Regions from separate parts of the Acidovorax sacchari genome, predicted to be linked through region 1. Evidence: predicted binding sites of a transcription regulator. Region 1 holds the regulator's gene; each other region holds the start of a gene.
What was found. The regulator FNR, encoded in region 1, switches genes on or off when oxygen is low (the NO sensors DNR and NnrR bind a similar motif). The targets are predictions, from matches to a motif close to TTGATNNNNATCAA.

Region 2: the regulator FNR is predicted to act here: its motif matches at 4,699-4,712, upstream of ACGHC0_RS02000 (hemerythrin domain-containing protein).
Region 3: the regulator FNR is predicted to act here: its motif matches at 4,583-4,596, upstream of azu (azurin).

The regions. Positions count from the first base shown of each region.
Region 1 is NZ_AP035783.1:1,828,298-1,835,648, reverse strand. It holds gene ACGHC0_RS08260 (sulfite exporter TauE/SafE family protein) at 37-822, opposite strand; gene hemN (oxygen-independent coproporphyrinogen III oxidase) at 851-2,233, opposite strand; gene fnr (fumarate/nitrate reduction transcriptional regulator Fnr) at 2,451-3,170, shown strand; gene ACGHC0_RS08245 (hypothetical protein) at 3,472-3,759, opposite strand; gene ACGHC0_RS08240 (FixH family protein) at 3,844-4,128, opposite strand; gene ccoG (cytochrome c oxidase accessory protein CcoG) at 4,223-5,671, opposite strand; gene ccoP (cytochrome-c oxidase, cbb3-type subunit III) at 5,789-6,724, opposite strand; gene ACGHC0_RS08225 (CcoQ/FixQ family Cbb3-type cytochrome c oxidase assembly chaperone) at 6,717-6,896, opposite strand; gene ccoO (cytochrome-c oxidase, cbb3-type subunit II) at 6,909-7,351, opposite strand, start outside.
Region 2 is NZ_AP035783.1:437,434-444,784, forward strand. It holds gene ACGHC0_RS01970 (TonB-dependent siderophore receptor) at 1-929, opposite strand, end outside; gene ACGHC0_RS01975 (FecR family protein) at 1,079-2,062, opposite strand; gene ACGHC0_RS01980 (RNA polymerase sigma factor) at 2,052-2,648, opposite strand; gene ACGHC0_RS01985 (phosphoadenosine phosphosulfate reductase family protein) at 2,841-3,467, shown strand; gene ACGHC0_RS01990 (CsbD family protein) at 3,702-3,920, shown strand; gene ACGHC0_RS01995 (hypothetical protein) at 3,993-4,571, shown strand; gene ACGHC0_RS02000 (hemerythrin domain-containing protein) at 4,777-5,286, shown strand; gene ACGHC0_RS02005 (hypothetical protein) at 5,329-5,646, opposite strand; gene creD (cell envelope integrity protein CreD) at 5,643-7,052, opposite strand; gene creC (two-component system sensor histidine kinase CreC) at 7,199-7,351, opposite strand, start outside.
Region 3 is NZ_AP035783.1:3,313,564-3,320,914, forward strand. It holds gene ACGHC0_RS14785 (YgiQ family radical SAM protein) at 1-1,723, opposite strand, end outside; gene ACGHC0_RS14790 (methyl-accepting chemotaxis protein) at 1,978-3,597, shown strand; gene ACGHC0_RS14795 (hypothetical protein) at 3,647-3,850, opposite strand; gene azu (azurin) at 4,054-4,509, opposite strand; gene ACGHC0_RS14805 (IMPACT family protein) at 4,648-5,235, shown strand; gene ACGHC0_RS14810 (dihydrolipoyl dehydrogenase) at 5,353-6,765, shown strand; gene ACGHC0_RS14815 (YjfB family protein) at 6,892-7,095, shown strand; gene ACGHC0_RS14820 (NAD(P)/FAD-dependent oxidoreductase) at 7,120-7,351, opposite strand, start outside.

The DNA of each region.
Region 1 (7,351 bases):
AGTAGCTGTTTCCTGATGCGAAAGAAATGTACCGCTTCAGCGACACCAGGGCTCCAGCGCCTGGCGTCCCACGTCCATCCAGAGCGCCCAGGCGGCCACGGCCGCCAGCAGCAGGCCGGCGAGCCTCGCTCCCCAGGTGGCGCGCGCCGCGTCCACCCGGGAGCGGAGGCGACGCCAGGCCCAGGCGCCGCCCAGCAGCCAGAGTGCGCCTCCACCGCCGAACGCGGCCATCGCGGCAGCCCCCTGCGCCGGACTGCCGGCCAGCGCCGCCACGAGCAGGGCCGAATACAGCAGCCCGCACGGCATCAGGGCCCACGCCAGCCCCGCCACCGCCAGCCCGCCCGGAGCGCGCACGCCCGGGCCGACACGGGCCCAGACCGCGCGGCCTGCGCGCTCCACCCAGAGCGGCTGGCGCGCCTGCAGGGCCATCAGGAGGCCCCAGGCCAGCATGCCCACGTGCAGCAGCGTCCATGCCGGCCGCAGGGCCGCGGACTGCTGCGTGAGCCAGGCCAGGCGGTCCATGGCCAGCGCCGCGGCGGCGCCGGCCAGCCCGTAGCCGGCCATCCGGGCCACGTGGAAAACCGCGGTGCGCGCCATGCCGCCGCGAAGCAGGCCGGTCGCCGCCGGCGCGGCGCAGGCGGCGGGCGCCCCCGCCGTGGCAGGCACGGAGCCGTACCGGCGCAGCGGCGCCTGCGCGGGCACTCCGTTGCCCTGCTGCGCGCCGCCCACGATCACGGCGCAGGGAGCCGCGCACATCGCCAGGCAGTGCGGCCCGCCCGCCAGCCCCATGGCGAAGGCCGTCCAGATCAGTGCATCGGGCATGGCGTCTCCTGCGGGAAGAAGAGGACGTTCAGATGATCCGGGAGAACCGCGCGCGGTTGCGGTCCGCCTGCAGGTAGCGGTCGAACACCATGGCCACGCCGCGCACGAAGAACCAGCCCATCTCCGTCACGGTGATGCCGTCCTCGCCCACCGTGACGAGGCCGTCGCCGGCCATGCCTTCGAGCGCCTCGAGCTCCGCCGCGAAGTACCGCCGGAAATCGATCAGCCACGACTGCTCCATCGGCTCGAACAGCACCTCGCCCTGGCACATGAGGGCCATGATGACGGAGCGGCGCACGAGGTCGTCACGCGTCAGCGCGAGGCCGCGCACCACCGGCAGCCGGCCCTGGTTGATGAGATCGTAGTACTCGTCCAGGGTCTTGGCGTTCTGGCTGTACGTGGCGCCGATGCGGCCGATGGCGGAGACGCCCAGCGCGATCAGGTCGCAGTCGGGCTGGGTGCTGTAGCCCTGGAAGTTGCGGTGCAGCCGGCCCTGCCGCTTCGCCACGGCCAGGGCGTCGCCCGGCAGCGCGAAGTGGTCCATGCCCACGTACACATAGCCCGCGTCCTGGAAGGCGTTGAGCGAGCGCGACAGCATCGACACCTTGGCGGACGCCATCGGCAGCTCGGCCGACACGATGCGCCGCTGCGGCTTGAAGCGCTCCGGCAGGTGGGCGTAGGCATAGAGCGCGATGCGGTCGGGCCGCAGCTCGCACACCTGGGCCAGCGTGCGGTCGAACGATTCGGGGGTCTGCCGCGGCAGTCCGTAGATCAGGTCCACGTTGACGGATTCGAAGCCGATCCGGCGCGCCTCCTGCACCAGCGCGAACACCTGCTCGGCCGGCTGCACACGGTGCACCGCCTTCTGCACGGCCGGGTCGAAATCCTGCACACCGAAGCTCAGCCGGTTGAAGCCCAGTTCCGCCAGCCGTGCGAGCCGCCCGGCATCCACCGTGCGGGGATCGACCTCGATGGAATACTCGCCCCCGGGCACGAGCGTGAAGCTGCGGCGCAGCATGTTCATCAGTTCCTGCAGCGCCTCGTCGCCGAGGAAGGTGGGGCTGCCGCCGCCGATGTGCAGCTGGCTCACCGCATGGCCGGGCGCGCAGTGCGCCATGTGCAGGTCGATCTCGCGGCTGAGGTAGCGCAGGTACACGTCGGCGCGCTCGGGGTGGCGCGTGATGATCTTGTTGCACGCGCAGTAGTAGCACAGCGATTCGCAGAACGGGATGTGCACGTACAGCGAAAGAGGCACGGCCTTGGCGGCCGAGCCGAGGCGGCGCTGCTGCAGCGCCAGCACGTACTCGTCGGCGCCGAAGGCCTCCACGAACCGGTCCGCGGTCGGGTACGAGGTATAGCGGGGGCCCGGCACGTCGAATCGGCGCAGAAGCTCGGGAGTCACAGCGTTCATGGTGCGGAATTCCTTATCAATTCACAATGTGCCCCATGTCCCGCGCCCGTGTCCTTGACGCCGGTCAAGCATTTGGACGCGCGTCGCTGCGACAATTGACGCATCACAGTCGCCCGCCACATTCTTTTTTGCACGCCTGCGCTCCTGCCATGCGTCCGCACCGTGGCCGGCCTGCATGCACAGCGAGATAGAACACAGAAGGGAAGGCTGCTCATCCATGAATCCGCACACCATCAAGGTCGCCTGCTCGAACTGCAACCTGCGCGAGCTCTGCATGCCGCTGGGCCTGAACGAGCAGCAGCTGCAGCGCATCGATGACATCGTCGCCACGCGCCGCAAGGTCAAGCGCGGCGGCACGCTGTTCCGCAACGGCGAGGCCTTCACGTCGCTCTTCGCCATCCGCACGGGCTTCTTCAAGACCTGCGTGGCCACCGAGGACGGACGCGACCAGGTGACGGGCTTCCAGATGGCCGGCGAGATCATCGGGCTCGACGGCATCGTCAGCGACCACCACACCTGCGACGCCGTGGCGCTGGAGGACGCCGAGGTGTGCGTCATGCCCTTCGAGCGCATCGAGGAGCTGTCGCGCGAGGTCACGGCCCTGCAGCACCATGTCCACAAGATCATGAGCCGCGAGATCGTGCGCGAGCACGGCGTGATGCTGCTGCTGGGCAGCATGCGCGCCGAGGAGCGCCTCGCGGCCTTCCTGCTCAACCTCGTGCAGCGCCTGCATGCGCGGGGCTTCTCGCAGTCCGAACTGGTGCTGCGCATGACCCGCGAGGAGATCGGCAGCTACCTGGGCCTCAAGCTGGAGACCGTGAGCCGCACGTTCTCGAAATTCGTCGAGGAAGGCATCGTCGAGGTCAAGCAGCGGCACGTGCGCATCGTCGAGCCGGATGCGCTGAAGCGGATCGTGAACAGCCAGGCATGTAACTGACATCCCCCTGAGGCGCTGCGCGCCTTCCCCCTTCTCTCGCCGTGCGGCGCACGGCGGGAAGGGGGACGACGCCGGTGGCCGGGCGAAGCCCGTTCCACGGCGTCTGCTGGCCTGGCCTGCTCCGCGGCCTTCTGATGGGTGAGGCCGTGCGTGTCCGTCGGCCTTTCGCTGCGCCAACGCTCTGCGACAAATGTTGGGCCCCTGCCTGACCTGCCTGACCTGGCAGACTCTGGTTGCCTGGTTGCATGCGGGACATCATCCCGATTGGCGAGCCCTCACATCTGCCGACAGTACCCAACCTTCACTGCGAAAACTTGCCGCACTCCATCGGGCGCTCTCCCGCGGGAACGGGGCAGCGGTTGAGTTCGAAGGGCGACATGGACAGCAGCGTGGTGAGGGCGCTGGAGAGCATGCACAGCGCCCAGAACACGAAGAACGCCACCGTATAAACGCCCTCGCGCGAGAGGGCGAGGGGTTGGTCGGACCAGTGCAGTGCGGCAGGGTCCACGAAGGCGAATACCACCATCTCGATCAGTCCGGCCACCAGGAAGGCGGGCCAGGCGATCCACATCCAGCGTTGGGTTCTCATCGCGATCTCCTCCTTTGCAGTCATCGGTGTCGAAAACGAACGGAACACGTCGGGCCCGGGGGCCCGCCAGGCGGGGCGGCCGGATCAGCGGGGCTGGTCTTCGGCCGGCGTGGCCGCGTGGTTGCGCGCCTTCATCGCCGGCTCCATCGCGGAGGAGCGCGCGCGCTCGCGCTCCAGCGTGCGGTTGATCTCGATGCCCTGGCGGTAATAGTCTTCCGCCACCACCGGATCGGGCTGCCGCACGGCGAGCCATGCCGTCGCCGTGCCGGCGACCACCACGATCGCGGGCCCGGCGATCACCATCCACACGTGGCCGAACTTCCACCAGGGCTGGGCCGCCGCGGCGGCCGATGTCGTCTTGTTCGCCATCATCTCGAACTCCTTCCTTCGTCACCTCGGCCCCATCACACCACAGGGTGGCAGGGGCCTGCCATACTGAATAACACCAACCGTCCTCGCCGCTTCAGCGCGGCACGAGGAAGATGGATTTCTCCTTCACGTGGGCCTTCGTCTCCAGGGCCTGCACCTCGAAGGCCACCGGGTGCGAGCCCGGCGCGGCCGAGCCGTACGGAATCTGCAGCCGCACCGCCACCCAGCGCGATTGCGCGGCGCCGATCTCCACCTCGGCCTCCGAAGCGACAGCCAGCCCTTCCAGTCCGGACGCCGCGATGCGGTAGCGCTGGGGCGCCTCGGTGGCATTCATGATCTGCAGGCTGTACACGTTCTCCAGCCGCCCGCCCGCCACGATGCGCGAGAGCGCCGCGCGGTCGCGCACCACGTCCACCTTGAGCGGCGTGCGCAGCGCCAGGCTCGTGAGCATGCCGACGCTGAGCGCCACCAGCACGGCCGTGTAGATGAGCACGCGCGGCCGCAGCACGCGGCGCAGCATCTGCGACTGCGTCCAGCGGTTCGCCACACCGTTCTGCGTGGAGTAGCGGATCAGCCCGCGCGGGTACTTCATCTTGTCCATCACGGTGTTGCACGCATCCACGCACAGGCCGCAGCCGATGCATTCGTACTGCAGGCCGTTGCGGATGTCGATGCCCACGGGGCAGACCTGCACGCACAGCGTGCAGTCGATGCAATCCCCCAGGCCCCTGGCGCGGTGGTCCACCGACTTGTTGCGCGGGCCGCGCGGCTCGCCGCGCACTTCGTCGTACGTGACGATCAGGGTGTCCTTGTCGAACATCGCGCTCTGGAAGCGCGCGTACGGGCACATGTACTTGCAGACCTGCTCACGCAGGAAGCCGGCGTTGCCATAGGTGGCGAAACCGTAGAACACCACCCAGAAGAGCTGCCAGGATCCCTGCAGCGCCATCAACTCGGTGCCCAGCTCGCGGATCGGCACGAAGTAGCCCACGAAGGTGAAACCCGTCCAGGCCGACACCGCGATCCACAGGAACTGCTTCAGGCCCTTCTTGCGGAGCTTCTCGAAGGTCCAGGGACCGTTGTCCAGCCGCAGGCGCGCGCTCCGGTCACCCTCGACCTTGTGCTCGATCCACATGAACATCTCGGTATAGACGGTCTGCGGACACGAGAAGCCGCACCACAGCCGCCCGGCCACCGCGGTGAACAGGAAGAGCGCGAGCGCCGAGATGATGAGCAGTCCCGTCAGGTAGATGAAGTCCTGCGGGTACAGCACCAGGCCGAACAGGTAGAAGCGCCGCGCGCCCAGGTCGAACAGCACCATCTGCCGCTCTCCCCACTGCAGCCACGGCAGCCCGTAGAACACCAGCTGCGTGAAGGCGACCATGGCCCACCGCCAGCGCGCGAATACGCCGGCGATGGACCTCGGGTAGATCTTCTTCTGGGCTTCGTAGAGGGAGACGACTTCGGCCTGTGCCGATGCGCCGTCCGCCGGGGCAGGGGCGATCGGAATGACCTTGCGCGGCTTTCCGTCAGGGGGCTTCATGTGGGTTCTGCTTTGCTCTGTGGGCCGGCTGTATCGTGTCGTGGGAGCAGGCGTTGCGCGTGGGACCGGAGGGGGGGCCGCGCCGGCCGGCGGCGCCCCCGTGTCCGGTCCCGCGGTTCAGTTCGCCGGGGCCGCCGCGGCGGTGTTCGCGCCCGGCTTGTTCGACAGGCCCCAGACATAGGCGGTCAGCACGCCGATCTGCGCGTCGGTGAGCTTGCCGGCCTGGGCGGGCATCTGGTTCACCTTGCCGTGGTTGACCATGGCGGTGATGGCGCCCTCGCCCCAGCCGTGGAGCCAGATGTCATCGGTCAGGTTGGGCGCGCCCAGCGCGGTGTTGCCCTTGCCGTCCATGCCATGGCAGGCCGCGCACACCGTGAACTTGGACTTGCCCAGCGAGGCGCGCAGCGAATCGTGCGGGCTGCCCGACAGGCTCAGCACGTAGTGCGCGAGGTTGCGCACGTCCTCGGCCGAACCGACGGCCGCCGCCATGGGGGGCATGGTGCCGATGCGGCCCTTCTCGATCGTCTCGCGGATGTTGGCGGGCGCGCCGCCGTGCAGCCAGTCGTTGTCGGCCAGGTTCGGGAAGCCCTTGCTGCCGCGCGCATCGGAGCCGTGGCACTGCGCGCAGTTGTTCATGAACAGGCGCTCGCCGATGGCCATGGCCTCGGGGCTGGCGGCGGCCTGCTCGGTGCTCATCGCGGCGAAGCGCGCATAGAGCGGCTCCAGCTCGGCTTTCGCCTTGGCCATTTCGTTCTCGTACTCGCCGCGCTGCGACCAGCCCAGCTGGCCGCTGAAGCGGCCCAGGCCCGGATAGGCGGCCAAGTAGCCCAGGCCGAATACGATGGTGATGACGAACAGCCACATCCACCAGCGCGGCATGGGGTTGTCCATCTCGGTGAGGTCGCCGTCCCAGACGTGGCCCGTGGTGTTGTCGGCGCGCGGCTCGACCTTCTTGCTCGCGGTGATCCACAGCAGGATGAGACAGCCGGCGATGCCGCCGAGGGTCAGTGCGACGACGTACACCGACCAGAAATTGTGGGTGAAGTCACTCATGGTTCTTCTCGTTCTCGAAAGAATTCAGGGGAGCGTCCGGCTCGGTGAACGGCAGTTGCGCCGCCTCCTCGAACCGGGACCGGTTGCCGCGGGAGAACGTCCAGGCCAGGATTCCGAGGAACAGGGCGAACGAGATCAGCGTCGCGGCGATGCGGACGGTGGTGATGTCCATGGCGGCCTCCCCTTACTTGAGCGCGCGGCCCATGACCTGCAGGTAGGCCACCAGCACGTCCAGCTCGGTCTTGCCCTTGACCTCATCGGCCGCACCGGCGATCTGCTCGTCGGTGTAGGGCACGCCCACGGTGCGCAGGGCCTTCATGCGGGGCGCGGCGACGGACGGGTCCACCGCGGTCTTCTCCAGCCACGGGTAGGCCGGCATGTTGGACTCCGGCACCACGTCGCGCGGGTTGTTCAGGTGGATGCGGTGCCACTCGTCGCTGTACTTGCCGCCCACGCGGTGCAGGTCGGGACCCGTGCGCTTGCTGCCCCACTGGAACGGGTGGTCATAGACGAACTCGCCGGCCACGGAGTAGTGGCCATAGCGCAGCGTCTCGGCGCGGAACGGACGGATCATCTGCGAGTGGCAGTTGTAGCAGCCCTCGCGCAGGTAGATGTCGCGGCCCAGCA
Region 2 (7,351 bases), 1.4 Mb from region 1:
TTGGCATCCTCGGCCGCGCCGGTCACCCGCCAGGACCAGTCGCTGCCCGCGGGTGCGCGGCCCACATCGAACTCGGCCCGCTTGTCCGCCCAGCTGCCCACGCTCAGGGCCGCATCGGACACATTGGTCCCTGGCTTCTTCGTGACGCGGTTCACGAGGCCGCCGGAAGATCCGCGCCCGTAGAGCACGGCGGCCGGCCCCTTCACCACCTCCACGCGTTCGATGTTCGACAGGTCGCGGAAATACAGCGCATCGTCCCGGAAGCCATCCACGAACTGGTCGCCGATGCTGGTGAAACCGCGGATGCTCACCTGGTCGCGCTGTCCGTCGCCCGTGGACAGGCCCACGCCCGCCACGTTGCGCAGCGTGTCCTGGATCGAGGTGGCGCCCTGGTCGCGGATCACCTGCTGGGGCACCACGTCGATGGTCTGGGGCACATCGCGCAAGGCCGCCTCGGTCTTGGTGCCGCTGGCGGACGAGGGGGCGTAGTAGGCCGTGTCCTCGCCGCGCGCGGCCTGCACGCGCACCTCGCCCAGCGCGGGTGCGCCACCGGCGGCCTGGCCCGGTGCTGCCTGGGGGCGTTCGATGGTGAAGGTGCGCCCATCCTGCGCGCGCACGACGAGACCCGAGCCGACCACCAGGCGGTCCAGCGCCTCGCGCACCTCCAGCGTGCCGCGCAGCGCGGGCGCGCGCAGCCCCTGTGCCAGTTCGGTGGCGAACACGATCTGCGCGCCGCTCTGGCGGGCGAGCGCGGACAGCGATTGCGCCAGCGGCTGTGCGGGCAGGTCGATGGCCACGGGCTGGGCATGGGCGGCGGCGGCGATGCACAGTGCCGCAGCCAGGGCCGCGCCCCGGAGGGCGAAGGACCGGGGCTGGCGCAGGGCGTGCAGGGCCTGCAGGGGGCACTGGGGACGGAACGGGGTCGGCATGGAACGGAAACTCCTGGCGGATGGCGGTGAGGAAATGGCCGGAAAGGACTCCGGCTTGCCTGCAAGCCGAACGGGCGCGCGGGTTTGTACACCTCTCCCACGGAAAAAATCGCCAGGCACTGGCGGGGCCGTTTCCCGCGGCCTGGCCGTCAGGAGGCGGAGTGCGCTCCCGCACGGGACCGGATCACCACGCTGCCGTCGGGCTGCCTGTGGACCGCCACGGGCGCGAGTCGCGGCAGCAGATCGATGAGCTGGTCGATGCGGTCCAGGTCGAACACGCCGGAAATCCGCCGGCCCGCGGCCTGCTCGTCCGCGATCACGATGGGCGCGGCATGCTGGCGCTGCATCTCCGCCACGGCGTCGGCCAGCGGCGTCGCCTCCAGCAGCAGCCGCCCTTCGCGCCAGGCCGTGGCCGCGGCCATCGCTGCAGGGCCCGGGCGCTCCGGGGCCGGCAGCACGGCCGAGGTGCCCGTGGCCGCTGCGTCGTCCGGCACGCGCAGCAGGTCCCCGGCCGCCAGCCGCACCGCGGGGGCCGTCCCATGCAGCGGATGCACGCTGACACGGCCCTGCAGCACGGCGATATCCGTGCGCCCCGTTCCACCCGGGCTGAAGACGGCGCCGCGGCGGCGGATCTGGAACACGGTGCCGATGTCGAGCACGCGCACCGCACCGGCCTGCACGGCAAAGGGCCGCTGCAGCCACGGCAGCCAGCGGTGCCATGGCGCATGCGCCACGTCGAACGACGCCTCCCCCGTGGAGAGGGCCAGCCTGCGGGAGCGCAGGTGCAGTGCCACTTCCACGCGCGACTGGCCGTGCAGCCGCACCTCGCTGCCGTCCGGCAGGCGCACGCTGCGGCGTTCTCCCAGCGCGGTGGCCAGGGTGTCGCGGTGCCATGCCGGGTCGGCCCACCAGAGCCCGGCTGTCAGCAGGGCCACCACCGCCGTGCCCGCTGCCGCCCGGGCCGTGCGGCGCCGTTTGCGGGCGGCGGCAGCGCGCTCGATCTCCTCGGGCGTGGGCAGGTGCTGGCGCAGTGCGTCGGCGAAGGGGGCCAGCGCCTCGTCGAAGGGAAGATGGGGAGAACGCGCGGGGCGGCGCGCGGGTGAGGGCGCCCTGCGGGCCGGATCAGTGTCCATGGACGTGGCGTGGATCTCCGTCCGGCGGCGTGTTTCCGGCGCAGGTGTCCTGCAGGACCGGCTGCACGCCACGCAACGCGCGTGCCAGGTGCCGTGCCACCATGCTGCGCGAGATGCCCAGGCGCTGCGCGACCTCGTCCTGGGGCAACCCGTACAGCTTGGCCATCACGAACACATCGCGGCAGGCTTCGGGCAGGTCCGCGATGGCCGACAGCAGGGCCTGCCGGCACTGCTGCGCGGCGCAAGCCAGTTCGGGATGCGACAGCCGAGCAGGAGGGGGAGGCGATGCGTGCGCCTCCAGCAATTCCGGCTCCAGGACCGTCTCGGGCCGGCGCGCGCGGGCGCGGTGGCGGTCGATCGCCAGGTCGCGCGAGATCGCGCGCAGGAACGCCACCGGATTCTCCACGTGCGGTACGGGCCGCTCCAGCAGCCGCACGCAGACCTCGTTCACGATCTCGCGGGGAAAGCAGTCTTCCCCGAAGCGCTGCCGCAGCGCACCGACGAGTTCCTCGTAGTGCTGCACCAGCGCCCCCAGCAGGGGGGCGGCACCGGAGACGGCGCGGGAATCGGCAGCGATGGATGTCATGGCGGCCGTGATTATAGAAAAGTTAATACGAATTATTAACATTGATAAACAGGATTCCGCGTCCTGCATCCCTGCCACCGGCGTGGGCGTGACCCGCCGCCGGGACGGCGGCCCGCACGCGCGGCACAATGCCCACCCTGCCGCCGGCGCTTTTTTTGTCCAGCCGGCGCGGCAACGGAGCCACGCATTCCCATGAGCAGCAGCATCGACCTCGACCGGATCAACGCCGAACTCGGCCACAACGCGCAGGGCCTCGTGGACTGGGCCATCGGCCTGGGCCAGCCCGCCATCGTCACCACCAACTTCCGCCCGTTCGAGGCCGTGATCCTGCACATGTGCACGCGCGCCCGGCCGGACATCCCGGTCGTGTGGATGGACAACGGCTACAACACCGAGGCCACCTACCGGTTCGCCGATGAGGTGACTCGCCAGCTCGGGCTCAACCTGCGCATTTACCTGCCGCTGCGCTCGCGAGCCCACCGCGAGGCGGTGGACGGTCCCACGCCCGCACTGGACGACCCCCGCCACGCCGCGTTCACGCAGGAAGTCAAGCTCGAGCCCTTCGCACGGGCCCTGCGCGAGACGGCCCCCAAGGTCTGGTTCACGGCCCTGCGCGCCACCGACACGGCCGTGCGGGCGCAGATGGATCCGGTCAGCCTCAACCCCGATGGCCTCGTCAAGGTCGCGCCGCTGCTGCACTGGAGTTCCAAGGACCTGTACGAGTACTGCCAGGCACATGGCCTGCCCAACAATTTCGATTACGTGGACCCGACCAAGGGCGAAGACAACCGCGAGTGCGGCCTGCACCTGGCCCATTGACCGGACGCGCCGTTCAAGGCGCCTCCCTCCATTCCGAAGGGCGTGCTTGCATGCCCTTTTTTTATGGCTGGGTGCCCACGCTGCCAGTAGTCCTGGGCTGACGCGGCCATACCCCCCGAACCTACGCGTCCATGCCGGACCGACTTTTACAGTGCCTCCATCGCATCCCGCAAGGGTTCCACCCCGTACCGGAGTGGATGGCGGAGCGAGACACCCAGAAGAGAGGACACGTCCATGAACGAAGACACCATCAAGGGCAACTGGAAGCAATTCACCGGAAAGATCAAGGAGCAATGGGGCAAGCTGACCGATGACGACCTCGACGTCGTCGCCGGCAAGCGTGACCAGTTCGTGGGCAAGCTGCAGGAGCGCCAGGGCCTGGCACGCGATGCGGCAGAAAAAGAACTCAAGGCCTGGCAGGAACGCCATCCCGATTTCCGTTTCGACAAGTGATCCGTTCGGACTCCTGCTCTCCCACCGCATTTTTTTGAAAACCATCCCCTTCACTGACTTGAGGAGAAAACAATGAAGCACGCACGCAATCTGCTCGCCCTGGCCGTCGCCGGTCTGCTCGCCACGTCCGGCATGGCCATGACCAAGGAAGAACACAAGGCGGCCAACGACCGCATCTCCGCCGACTACAAGGCCGCCAAGGCCAAGTGCGACGGCCTGACGGGCAATGCCAAGGACGTCTGCCAGAAGGAAGCCAAGGGCAACGAGAAGATCGCCAAGGCTGAACTGGAAGCCCAGTACAAGCCCAGCGACAAGAACACCTACAAGGTCGCCGAAGCCCGTGCCGACGCCGCCTACGACGTGGCCAAGGAGAAGTGCGACGACCTGAAGGGCGACGCCAAGAACGTCTGCCAGAAGGATGCCAAGGCCGCCCATGTGAAGGCCAAGGAAGACGCCAAGGTGGCCCGCGCCGAAACCAAGCCCGCCGACACGGCCGCGGAAAAGAGCGCACAGGTGGCCGAAGCCAAGAAGGACGCGGCCCACGAAAAGCGTGAAGCCGACTACAAGGCTGCCAAGGAGCGCTGCGACACCATGTCCGGCGACGCCAAGGACAAGTGCGTTGCCGACGCCAAGCGCATGTACAACCAGTAAGCGTACTGGTGGGAGCCATGGCACGCCACGCCATGGCCCTCTGTGGGCCGAGGTCTCCTGACGGGGGCTTCGGCCTTTTTTTGTGTCCATGCCCGAAGCATGGCGTGCCCGTCCGGAGGCCCGAAGGCTGACCTGCATCAAATCTCCCCGCGGGGGCTGCGCCTAAGCTGCATCGCTCACCGCAAGCCAAGGATTGGAGAGATGCATGGCCGCACTGCAATGGTCGGAGGGTCTCGCGCTGGACCTGCCCCTGATGGATGAAACGCACGAGGAGTTCGTTGCCCTGCTGGCCGCTGTCGAACAGGCGGACGACGAGGCGCTGCTGCCGGCGTGGCGTGCGCTCGTGGCCCACACCACGGAGCACTTCGCACGCGAAGACGCCTGGATGGCCGCCACCCGCTTCGCCTCCGGCAACTGCCACAGCCTGCAGCACAAGGTGGTGCTGCAAGTCATGGGCGAGGGCATGGCCCGCGCAGAAGCCGGCGAGCCTGCCGTGCTGCGCCACATGGCTGGCGAACTGGCGGTATGGTTTCCCCAGCACACCCAGACCATGGATGCCGCGCTGGCCCTGCACCTGCGCCGCGTGGGCTACGACCCCGTCAGCGGCACCGTGCATGCCCCCGACGCACTGCCAGCCGAGCCCATTCATGGCTGCGGGGGAGCCTGCTCCAGCGATCTGGCCGAGGCCGAAGTCCCGGCGACGGCCGTGGCCTGACAGCCCGGCGTGTTCGCCCGGACGGCCTGCCGTCCGGGCCGGTCATTCCGTGCGCGACCTTGCCAGCCGCAGGGCGGCCATGCGCCAGGCGAGTTGCCTTATCGCCCGCGCGAAGGCGGGCGTCGCTCCCCACGAGGTGGTCGCGGTCCGCAGCACGGCCTGCTTGGCGGTGCGCAGCGCGTCCCGGTCCCTCGCATCCCAGGCTGCCAGCAACTGGTCCCGGTAGCGCGCGAGGCGGGCGGCCTCTGCCGGACGCAGCGGCACCGGGGCTGCCGATGCCTGCGCAGTGCCCGGCGCCGACAGGAAGCCGGACCAGTCCGTGGCGCCCGGCTGGGCGGAATGCGCGCGGGGCCGGGTCATGGTGCGGTCTCCGCCCGGGCTGCTGAAGACGCGCTTCGGCCAGCGCCAGACAGCGCATACCAGTCCAGCTTGCGGGTGGCCACCATCACGAACGCCAGCACCAAGAACAATGCCAGCGCGCCCACCACCAGCGCCGTTTGTTCCAGCTGAAGCAACAGGTAGAGCAGGCCGTAGAGCAGGGCGATGCCCGCGCCGAACGGCAGTCCGCGCCGCACGCTGCGCAGCATGTGGCAGGCGTAGTAGGCCAGCAGCAGCACGCACGCGCCTGCCGCCAGGGCGTACGCGGCGCCGAAAGGCAGGTGTTCGGACAGACTCACCAGCAGCAGGAAAAAGCTGCACAGGGCGCTGCCTGCCAGCAGGTACTGCACCGGGTGCACGCGCAGCCGCTGCAGCAGCTCGAACAGGCCCACGGCCACGAAGGTGAGTGCGATGAACAGCACACCGTATTTCGTGGCGCGGTCGGAGAGCGAATACGGATTGACGGGATCGATGAAGGACACGCCGAACACATCGGCGCAGCCCGCATCGGCTGCTCCCGGCGGCTCGTAGGGCGCCGGATCGCTTGCGAGGTCACACAGCCGCCGGCTGGCGGCAACGTCCTGCTGCGCGGTGGTGGCCAGAGCCGAGAGGTTCCAGCGGGCCGTGAATCCGTCGTCGCCGAGCGCGCGCTCCGATGGCAGGAAGCGGCCTCCGAACGACGGATGTGGCCAGCTGCTCTGCAGTTGCACGTCGGTCGTGCCGCCCAGGGGCACGATCGAAAGCCGCTCGGTGCCCACCAGTTCGAGATCCACGGAGGCAACCAGGGGCTCGCCGCGCCCGCGGAGCGCCTCCGGCAGCGGCGTATGCAGGCCGCGCGCATAGGTGGGGTGGAAGGTGCCGGGCTTGAGCACCAGTGGTTGCCCGTCCACCTCCACCCGTGCGGCGCGGATGCCGCGTGCATCGCCCACGGCCAGCATGAGGATGGGCGCACCGCACTGCATGCGCGATCCCTCCACGGTGGCGTGGGGGCGCAGGTCCGCGAGCGTCGCCCAGCGCGCGGTGACATGGGCCTGGAGGGTATAGGCGTTGACCTGGTGCAGGCCGCGCGAAAGCTGCTGCATCGCGGCGCCCGACCGCACCTGCAGCGATTCGGGCATGGCCGTGAGCAGGAATTCGCGCCGCTGCTCGGTCGTGCGGCGCTCCTCCCCCTTGCCGGTCACGGTATCCCAGGTCTCCACGCAGGCGCTGTGCAGCATCGGTCCCAGCAGCGTCTGCGGCCCGGCCAGGCTCTGGGCCACGCTGCGGGTGGCTTCGCTGCGGTAGTGCTGCCGGTCGCGCACGATGTCTTCGATCATGCCGAGTCCGAAAAGCAGCAGCAAGGTGACCGCGACGAGCGCCGCGGCTTTGGCGAGAAAGGGGTGTTTCAAGAGGGGCTCCTCCGGCGAGTGGTGATGGAGGGGCAGTCTCGGCTCCGGGTGTGAGGGGGAAATGAGGTGTGTGAGGCGAGCGTGAAGTGGCGTGCGCCGCCACCCGGCCGGCGCGCGCCGCGGGCCTGTGTACCCCTTGGGGGCCGTCAGCCGGCCAGTACCAGGGTCGCCCGCAGCCCGCGGGCGGTGCTGGCCACGTCGAGCCGGCCGCCGTGCAGCGCCATGACCCGTTTCACGATCGCCAGCCCCAGGCCCGAGCCGCTGCGCGTGCCGTCCGGCCGCGCGGTGGTGAAGAACCG
Region 3 (7,351 bases), 1.5 Mb from region 1:
GCTTCATCATCTTGGTGAGCGGGCCCTGCTCGGTGTGCTCCGGCGCGATCTTCAGGTAGCCCCCCACGTGGTGCTGCACCAGTTCCCGGACGTACTCGGGCGACTTCACAGCCAGGTCGTAGCGCAGGCCCGAGCCGATGAGGATCTTCTTGATGCCCTTGAGCGCACGGCCCCGGCGGTAGATCTTGATGAGCGGGCCGTGGTCGGTGGTGAGGTTCTGGCAGATGCCCGGATAGACGCAGCTGGGCTTGCGGCAGGCGGCCTCGATCTCGGGGCTGCGGCAGCCCAGGCGGTACATGTTGGCCGTGGGGCCGCCCAGGTCGGAGATCGTGCCGGTGAAACCCTTGACCTTGTCGCGGATGTCCTCGATCTCCTGGATGATCGAGTCCTCGCTGCGGCTCTGGATGATGCGACCCTCGTGCTCGGTGATCGAGCAGAAGGTGCAGCCGCCGAAGCAGCCGCGCATGATGTTCACGCTGAAGCGGATCATCTCCCATGCAGGGATCTTCGTCGCACCATCGTGGCTGCCGTTCTCGTCGGCATAGCTGGGATGCGGGCCGCGGGCATACGGCAGATCGAAGACATGGTCCATCTCGGCCGTGGTGAGCGGGATGGGCGGCGGGTTGATCCACACGTCGCGCGCCGTGGCGCCCTCCCCGTGCGCCTGCACCAATGCACGGGCATTGCCCGGATTGGTTTCCAGGTGCAGCACGCGATTGGCGTGCGCATAGAGCACCGGGTCGCTCTTGACCTGCTCATAGCTGGGCAGCCGGATGACGCTCTTTTCGCGCGGGGGCACCTTGAGCCTGGCCTTGAGTGCCGGGTTCGCCACGAACTGGATCGGTTGCACCGCGGGGTTCGGATCCTGTGCCGCGGGAGCGCCCTCCTCCTTGCTGCAGCTGCTGCCCTGTGCGGCCGCCTGCTCGCTGGTCGTGAGGTAGGGATTCACGTGGGCCTCGACGCGACCCGGCTCATCGACCGTGGTGGAGTCGATCTCGAACCAGCCGGCGGCCGTCTCATCGCCCGGCCGGCGCACGAAGGCCGTGCCGCGCACGTCGGTGATCTGCTCGACCGGCTCCCGCGCGGCGAGGCGGTGCGCCACCTCGACCAGCGCACGCTCGGCGTTGCCGTAGAGCAGCAGGTCGCATTTGGCATCGACCACGATGGAGCGGCGCACCTTGTCGCTCCAGTAGTCGTAGTGGGCAATGCGGCGCAGGCTGCCTTCGATGCCGCCCAGGATGATCGGCACGTCCTTGAACGCCTCGCGGCAACGCTGGCTGTAGACGATGGCAGCGCGGTCGGGACGCTCGCCGCCGACGTCGCCGGGGGTGTAGGCGTCGTCGCTGCGGATCTTCCGGTCGGCCGTGTACCGGTTGATCATGGAATCCATGTTGCCCGCCGTCACGCCCCAGAACAGGTTGGGACGGCCCAGCGCCTTGAAGGGTTCGGCGCTCTGCCAGTCGGGCTGGGCGATGATGCCGACGCGGAAGCCCTGCGCCTCCAGCGTGCGGCCGATCACCGCCATGCCGAAGCTCGGGTGATCGACATAGGCGTCGCCCGTGACCAGGATCACATCGCAGCTGTCCCAGCCCAGCTGCTGCATTTCCTCGCGGCTCATGGGCAGGAACGGGGCCGTGCCGAAGCGCTTCGCCCAGTACGGGCGATAGCTCGTCAGCGGCTTGGCAGCGCGCGCGAAAAAGGAAACGTCGACAGGGGCGTTCATTGGAATGGCGTGGGGGCGGGGCCCTGGATTCTAGTGGGACCGCCCCTGGAAGCGTCCAGGGCTGCGCAGGCCACCACGGTCACGATGTGGTTTCACGGTGATCCGGACGCCGTGCAAGTTCCGTAAAAAGTGCAAAAAAAATTCTTGAACATGCCGATTGAAATCAATAAAATCATTTTTTTCAAATTGAGCAATAATTCGCTACAGCGTTCACCCATTGCAAGAGCGCGACATCTATCCACGGAGGCCTCCCCATGCGCAAAGCCACAATGACCGTCAAAAACCAGCTCAGCATCGCATTCGGAGCCCTGGTGGTGATGGTGCTCATCGTCTCGGTTCTTTCGCTCCACTCGCTGGGCAATGCGAACCAGACGTTCACGGGCTACGTGCAAGGCATCAATGCACAGTCCGACCTCGCGAGCGGTCTGCGCAGCGCGGTGAACCGCCGGGCGATCGCAGTGCGCAACCTGGTGCTCGTCACCGAGCGCCAGGAAGCGGACAAGGAACTGGCCCTGGTGCTCAAGGCCGACGAGGACGTCCAGAAAAACCTGGCCGGACTGAAGAAAGCGATCGAGCAGGATCGCTCTGCACCGGGATCGACCCGGCAATTGCTGGGTGAGCTGGAGCAGATCGAGTCGGTGTACGGCCCTGTGGCCCGCGACATCGTGAAGATGGCAGTGGCCGGGCAGCGCGACGCCGCCGTGGCCAAGATCAACAACGAATGCCGACCTCTGCTCGCCCAGCTCACGGGCAAGACCGGAGATTTCGTGGCCGACGCCGGAAAGCGCGCGGACGCGACGGAAGCAGCCGCGGCCGAGAGCTTCGTACGGCAACGGAACATTCTGCTCGGTGCCTGCCTGGCCGCGGTGGCCATGGCCATCGTGTCGGGCGTGATCATCACGCGCCGCCTGTCGAGTGCCCTGGGCGCGGAGCCGTCCGAACTGGGCTGGGCTGCCCAGCGCGTGGCCGAAGGCGATCTGGCTCCACTGGGCGCGGCTGGCGGCGTTGCCGCGGGCAGCGTGATGGCCTCCATCGCCAGCATGCAAAGCAGCCTGGCGCGCATCGTCACCCAGGTGCGCAGCGCATCGGACTCCATCGCGATCGGCTCGGCGGAGATCGCCACCGGTGCCGGCGACCTGAGCATGCGCACCGAACAGCAGGCCAGCGCGCTGCAGCAAACGTCCGCAACCATGGATGAGCTCAGCTCCACCGTGCGCCACAACGCCGACAACGCACTGCAGGCGAACCAGCTGGCTCAGGGGGCCACCGGTGTGGCACAGCAGGGCGGAGACGCCGTGAACCAGGTCGTGAACACGATGCGGGAAATCAACCAGAGTTCGCGCCGCATCTCCGACATCATCGGCGTCATCGACGGCATCGCCTTCCAGACCAACATCCTCGCGCTGAATGCCGCGGTGGAGGCAGCCCGCGCGGGCGAGCAGGGACGCGGCTTCGCCGTGGTCGCCAGCGAGGTGCGCAGCCTCGCCCAACGCAGCGCCCAGGCGGCCCGGGAAATCAAGACCCTCATCACCGACAGCGTGACGCAGGTCGAAGCAGGGACGGCCCTGGTGGACCGGGCCGGTCAGACCATGGAAGAAGTGGTGGCGTCGATCAAGCGGGTGAGCGACATCGTCGGAGAGATCAGCGCCGCCAGCAACGAGCAGAGCCATGGCGTGTCGCAGGTGGGCGTCGCCGTGAACCACATGGACGAGGCCACCCAGCAAAATGCCGCGCTGGTCGAGCAAAGCTCGGCGGCGGCGAAGAGTCTGCAGCAGCAGGCCCAGGATCTCGTGCAGGCCGTATCGATCTTCAAGCTGCAGCCGCAGCACGCCGCCCTGCCCCAGCCGATGCAGTTCGCCGCGCTGCAGGCGTGACCGACAGGAACTCCGCCGAGGGCTCAAAGGCCCCGGCGGCCTGCCCCGTTCACCATTCGCCGACGGCGCGCACCCGCTGGTCGAGATCCGCAGGAGGATCTTCGTAGGCCGACACCAGGAGGCAGCCGTCCGCCGGGGCGGATGGCGCCGCGGTCGCCTGGGTGGCGGGTGAAGCACCCGAAGCATCGCCCAGGAAGGGCAGCGCGGAAAATGGACGGGGCAGCGCGAAAGAGCTCAGATTGAAGGACAGCATGGCGGGCTTCCTGTAGCGACGTGGGGCGTCGCATGGTCTTCATGCGGGGAGTACCCCGATGAGCGTACGGGGGCTGATGCAGGCCTCCTGTAGGCCGGCACGCCTCCTCCATGACAAAACATCCCGCCGTGGCGCCCGAGCCACATGGGGCCCGGCTATACCGTGGCCGGACGGGGCGTTCGCTGCCCCGCCCTGGCGATGCCTCACTTCGAGAGCGTCAGCGTGCCCTTCATGAGCGCCGAGTGACCCGGGAACGAGCAGAAATAGGCATACGACTCCCCGGCCTTGAGGGATGAGACCGGGAACGTCACCGAGTCGCTTTCGCCACCGCCGATGATCTTCGTGTGGGCAATGACGCGCTTGTCGCCGTCCCTGACGAAATTCTTTTCCGCGCCGGCCGCCATGCCATCGGTCGAAGCGCCCTGCATATCCGATGCCTTGGTGAGCACCCAGTTGTGGCCCATGGCCGTCTTGGGCAGCTTGCCAGCGTGCTTGAGCTTGACGGTGAACTGCTTGCAGCTCTGGGGTACGGCGATGGCAGCCTTGTTGAATTGCATGGCGTCGTTGCCTTCGATGTCCACGCTGCAGTCCGCCGCCTGGGCGGATGCGCCGGCGCCCAGCGCCAGAGCCAGGGCCAATGCCTTCCAATGTCTTGCCATGTCGGGTTTCTCCTTCGGTCAATGCCGCCGATGCGGCGATGGCCTATCGTAGGAAAGGCGGCGCACGGGGCCGTTGACGTGCATCAATGCCCAGGAAGGGAGGCCACTGTTGCCCGTCCGCCTACACTTGCGCCCCCTATGCCGCAAACACTCCGAGCGCCTTCGCACAGCGAACTCGTCATCAAGAAGAGCCGCTTCATCGGCTGCGTGCAGCCCGTGGCCGACCGGGCCACCGCCCAGCAGGTCGTGGACGGCCTGCGGCGCGACCACCCGGGCGCCGCCCATGTCTGCTGGGCGTTGCTGGCCGGAGGCCAGTCGGCCGCGGTGGATGACGGAGAGCCGGGGGGCACGGCAGGCCGGCCCATGCTGGAGGTATTGCGGCACCAGGATCTGGAGGGAGTCCTCGCCACCGTGGTGCGCTACTTCGGCGGGGTGAAGCTCGGCGCCGGAGGGCTCGTGCGGGCGTATGCGGACACCGTGGCCCAGGCCCTGCTCCAGGCGGACAAGGTGCCGCTGGAACGCATGGCCACCCTGCAGTGCCTGGTGCCCTACGCACTGGAAGGACTCGTGCGCCGCGAGGTGGAGACCGCAGGGGCCCGACTGCAGGGCGTGGAGCACGGCTCGCTGGTCCTGTTGCGCCTGTCGATTCCGGCGCAGCGCGCCGCGGCGTTCCAGCAGCGCATCGACGACGCCGCCCAGGGACGGGCCGGCTGGCCCGAGGCCTGAGAGCGGCCCGGCCCGGGCTGCCAGGACAAGACAGCCTTTCCGCCTACATGCCGCCATGCGCACGCGCGCCGACACTTTCCTGCCGAGTCAACCACCCAGAGCAGGAGATCCAGGCCCATGAGCGACACGTTGGACGTCATCATCCTCGGAGCGGGTTCCGCCGGCCTCGCCGCGTTGCGCGAAGTGCGCAAACGCACGGAGCGGGTGCGGATCGTGAACGACGGCCCGTGGGGCACCACCTGTGCCCGGGTGGGATGCATGCCGTCGAAGATGCTCATCGAGGCCGCAGATGCCTTCCACCGCCGCCACAGTTTCGATACGTTCGGCATCCGCGGCCAGCAGTCGCTGGGGGTGGACCTTCCGGCGGTGCTGGAGCGCATCCGCGCGCTGCGAGATGATTTCGTCGCGGGCGCGCGCAAGGCGTCCGACATCGGCACCCTGGGCATCGCCGGGCATGCCCGGCTCATGGGCCCGCACCGGGTGGAGGTGGATGGCCACGTGTACGACACCCGCAGCATCATCATCGCGACAGGTTCCCGGCCGATCGTTCCGGAGGAATGGCTGGCCTTCGGGGACCGCATCCTCACAACCGATACCCTGTTCGAGCAGCGCGAACTGGGCCCGCGCATCGCCGTCATCGGCCTGGGACCTCTCGGTGCGGAAATGGCCCAGGCACTCGCGCGGCTGGGCGTGGAGGTGGCGGCATTCTCGAGCCGCAACGAGATCGCCGGGCTCTCCGACCCCGCCGTGAACGACGCGCTGCTGGGGCTGCTGAAATCGGAATTCGTGCTGAACGTCGGAGAGGAGGTGACGCTGCGCGAGGTGCCAGGAGGGATCGAAGTCTCCAACGGCAGCGCCACGGTCGTGGTGGACCAGGTCCTCGCGGCCATGGGACGCCGTCCGAATGTGGAGCACCTCGGGCTGGAAACGCTGGGAGTGGAACTGGACGGGCATGGCATGCCGCCGGTGGACCGCCGCACGGTGCAGGTCGGCGACCTGCCGGTGTTCATGGCCGGGGACGCGAACGACTTCCGCCCCCTGCTGCACGAGGCGGCCGACGACGGGCACATCGCCGGGCTCAATGCGCTGGCTCCCGAAGTGCGCGGATTCCGTCGCCGCATGCCGCTGTCCATCGTGTTCACGGAACCGAACGCGGCGACCGTCGGCAGGCGCTACAAGGACCTGAAACGGGACGAGTCGGTGACCGGCACCGTCGATTTCTCGCGGCAGGGGCGCGCCCGCGTGGCGCAGCGCAACCAGGGGCGCCTGAGCCTCTACGCCCAGCGGGACACCGGCCGGTTGCTGGGCGCGGAAATGTGCGCTCCGGCGGGCGAACACATGGCCCATCTGCTGGCGCTGGCCATGGACCGGGAACTCACGGTGCACGACATGCTGCGCATGCCGTTCTACCATCCGGTGCTGGAGGAAGGGCTGCGGACCGCCCTGCGGGATGCGGCCAGCCAGTTGCCGAAGGGCAGCGATTCCGACCTGTCCGCCTGCGATGCCTACGGATCGAGCGCCCTGGACTGATCCAGGGGTTTACCCGAGGATAAAACCGGTCAGGTGTAACAGTACTCAAGCCATGCCGCCGACGGGCCGATAACGAGGCATCTTTTGCCCATCGGCCTCCCAGCGGGGCTGCACAAGGAGATTTCCATGGATGTCGGCCTCACACAATCCCTCGTCAACACCGCCACCGCCATGGCCAGCCAGAAGACCTCGGACGCCGTGAACATGACCGTGCTGAAGAAGGCCATGGACATCCAGAAGTCGTCCGCGGCCCAGTTGCTGGAAGCCCTGCCCCAGCCGCAACTGGCCACCTCCGGCTCCCTGGGCACCCAGGTCAATACCTACGCCTGATCGCCGGGGCAGCCCGGCCACTTTTCAGCGCAGCCTCGCCGGCGACAGGGCCGCGGGGTCCACGCCCTGGGCCGACAATGCGGGCGCCAGTGGCTCCGACAGCAACAGGTTGCGCGCCAGCAATGCCACGCCCGAGGCGCTCTGGATGCCGTAGCCGCCCTGCCCCGCCAGCCAGAAGAACCCTTGCACGTGGTTGTCCCAGCCGATGACCATGTCCCCATCCGCGACGAAGGACCGCAAGCCCGCCCAGGTGTGC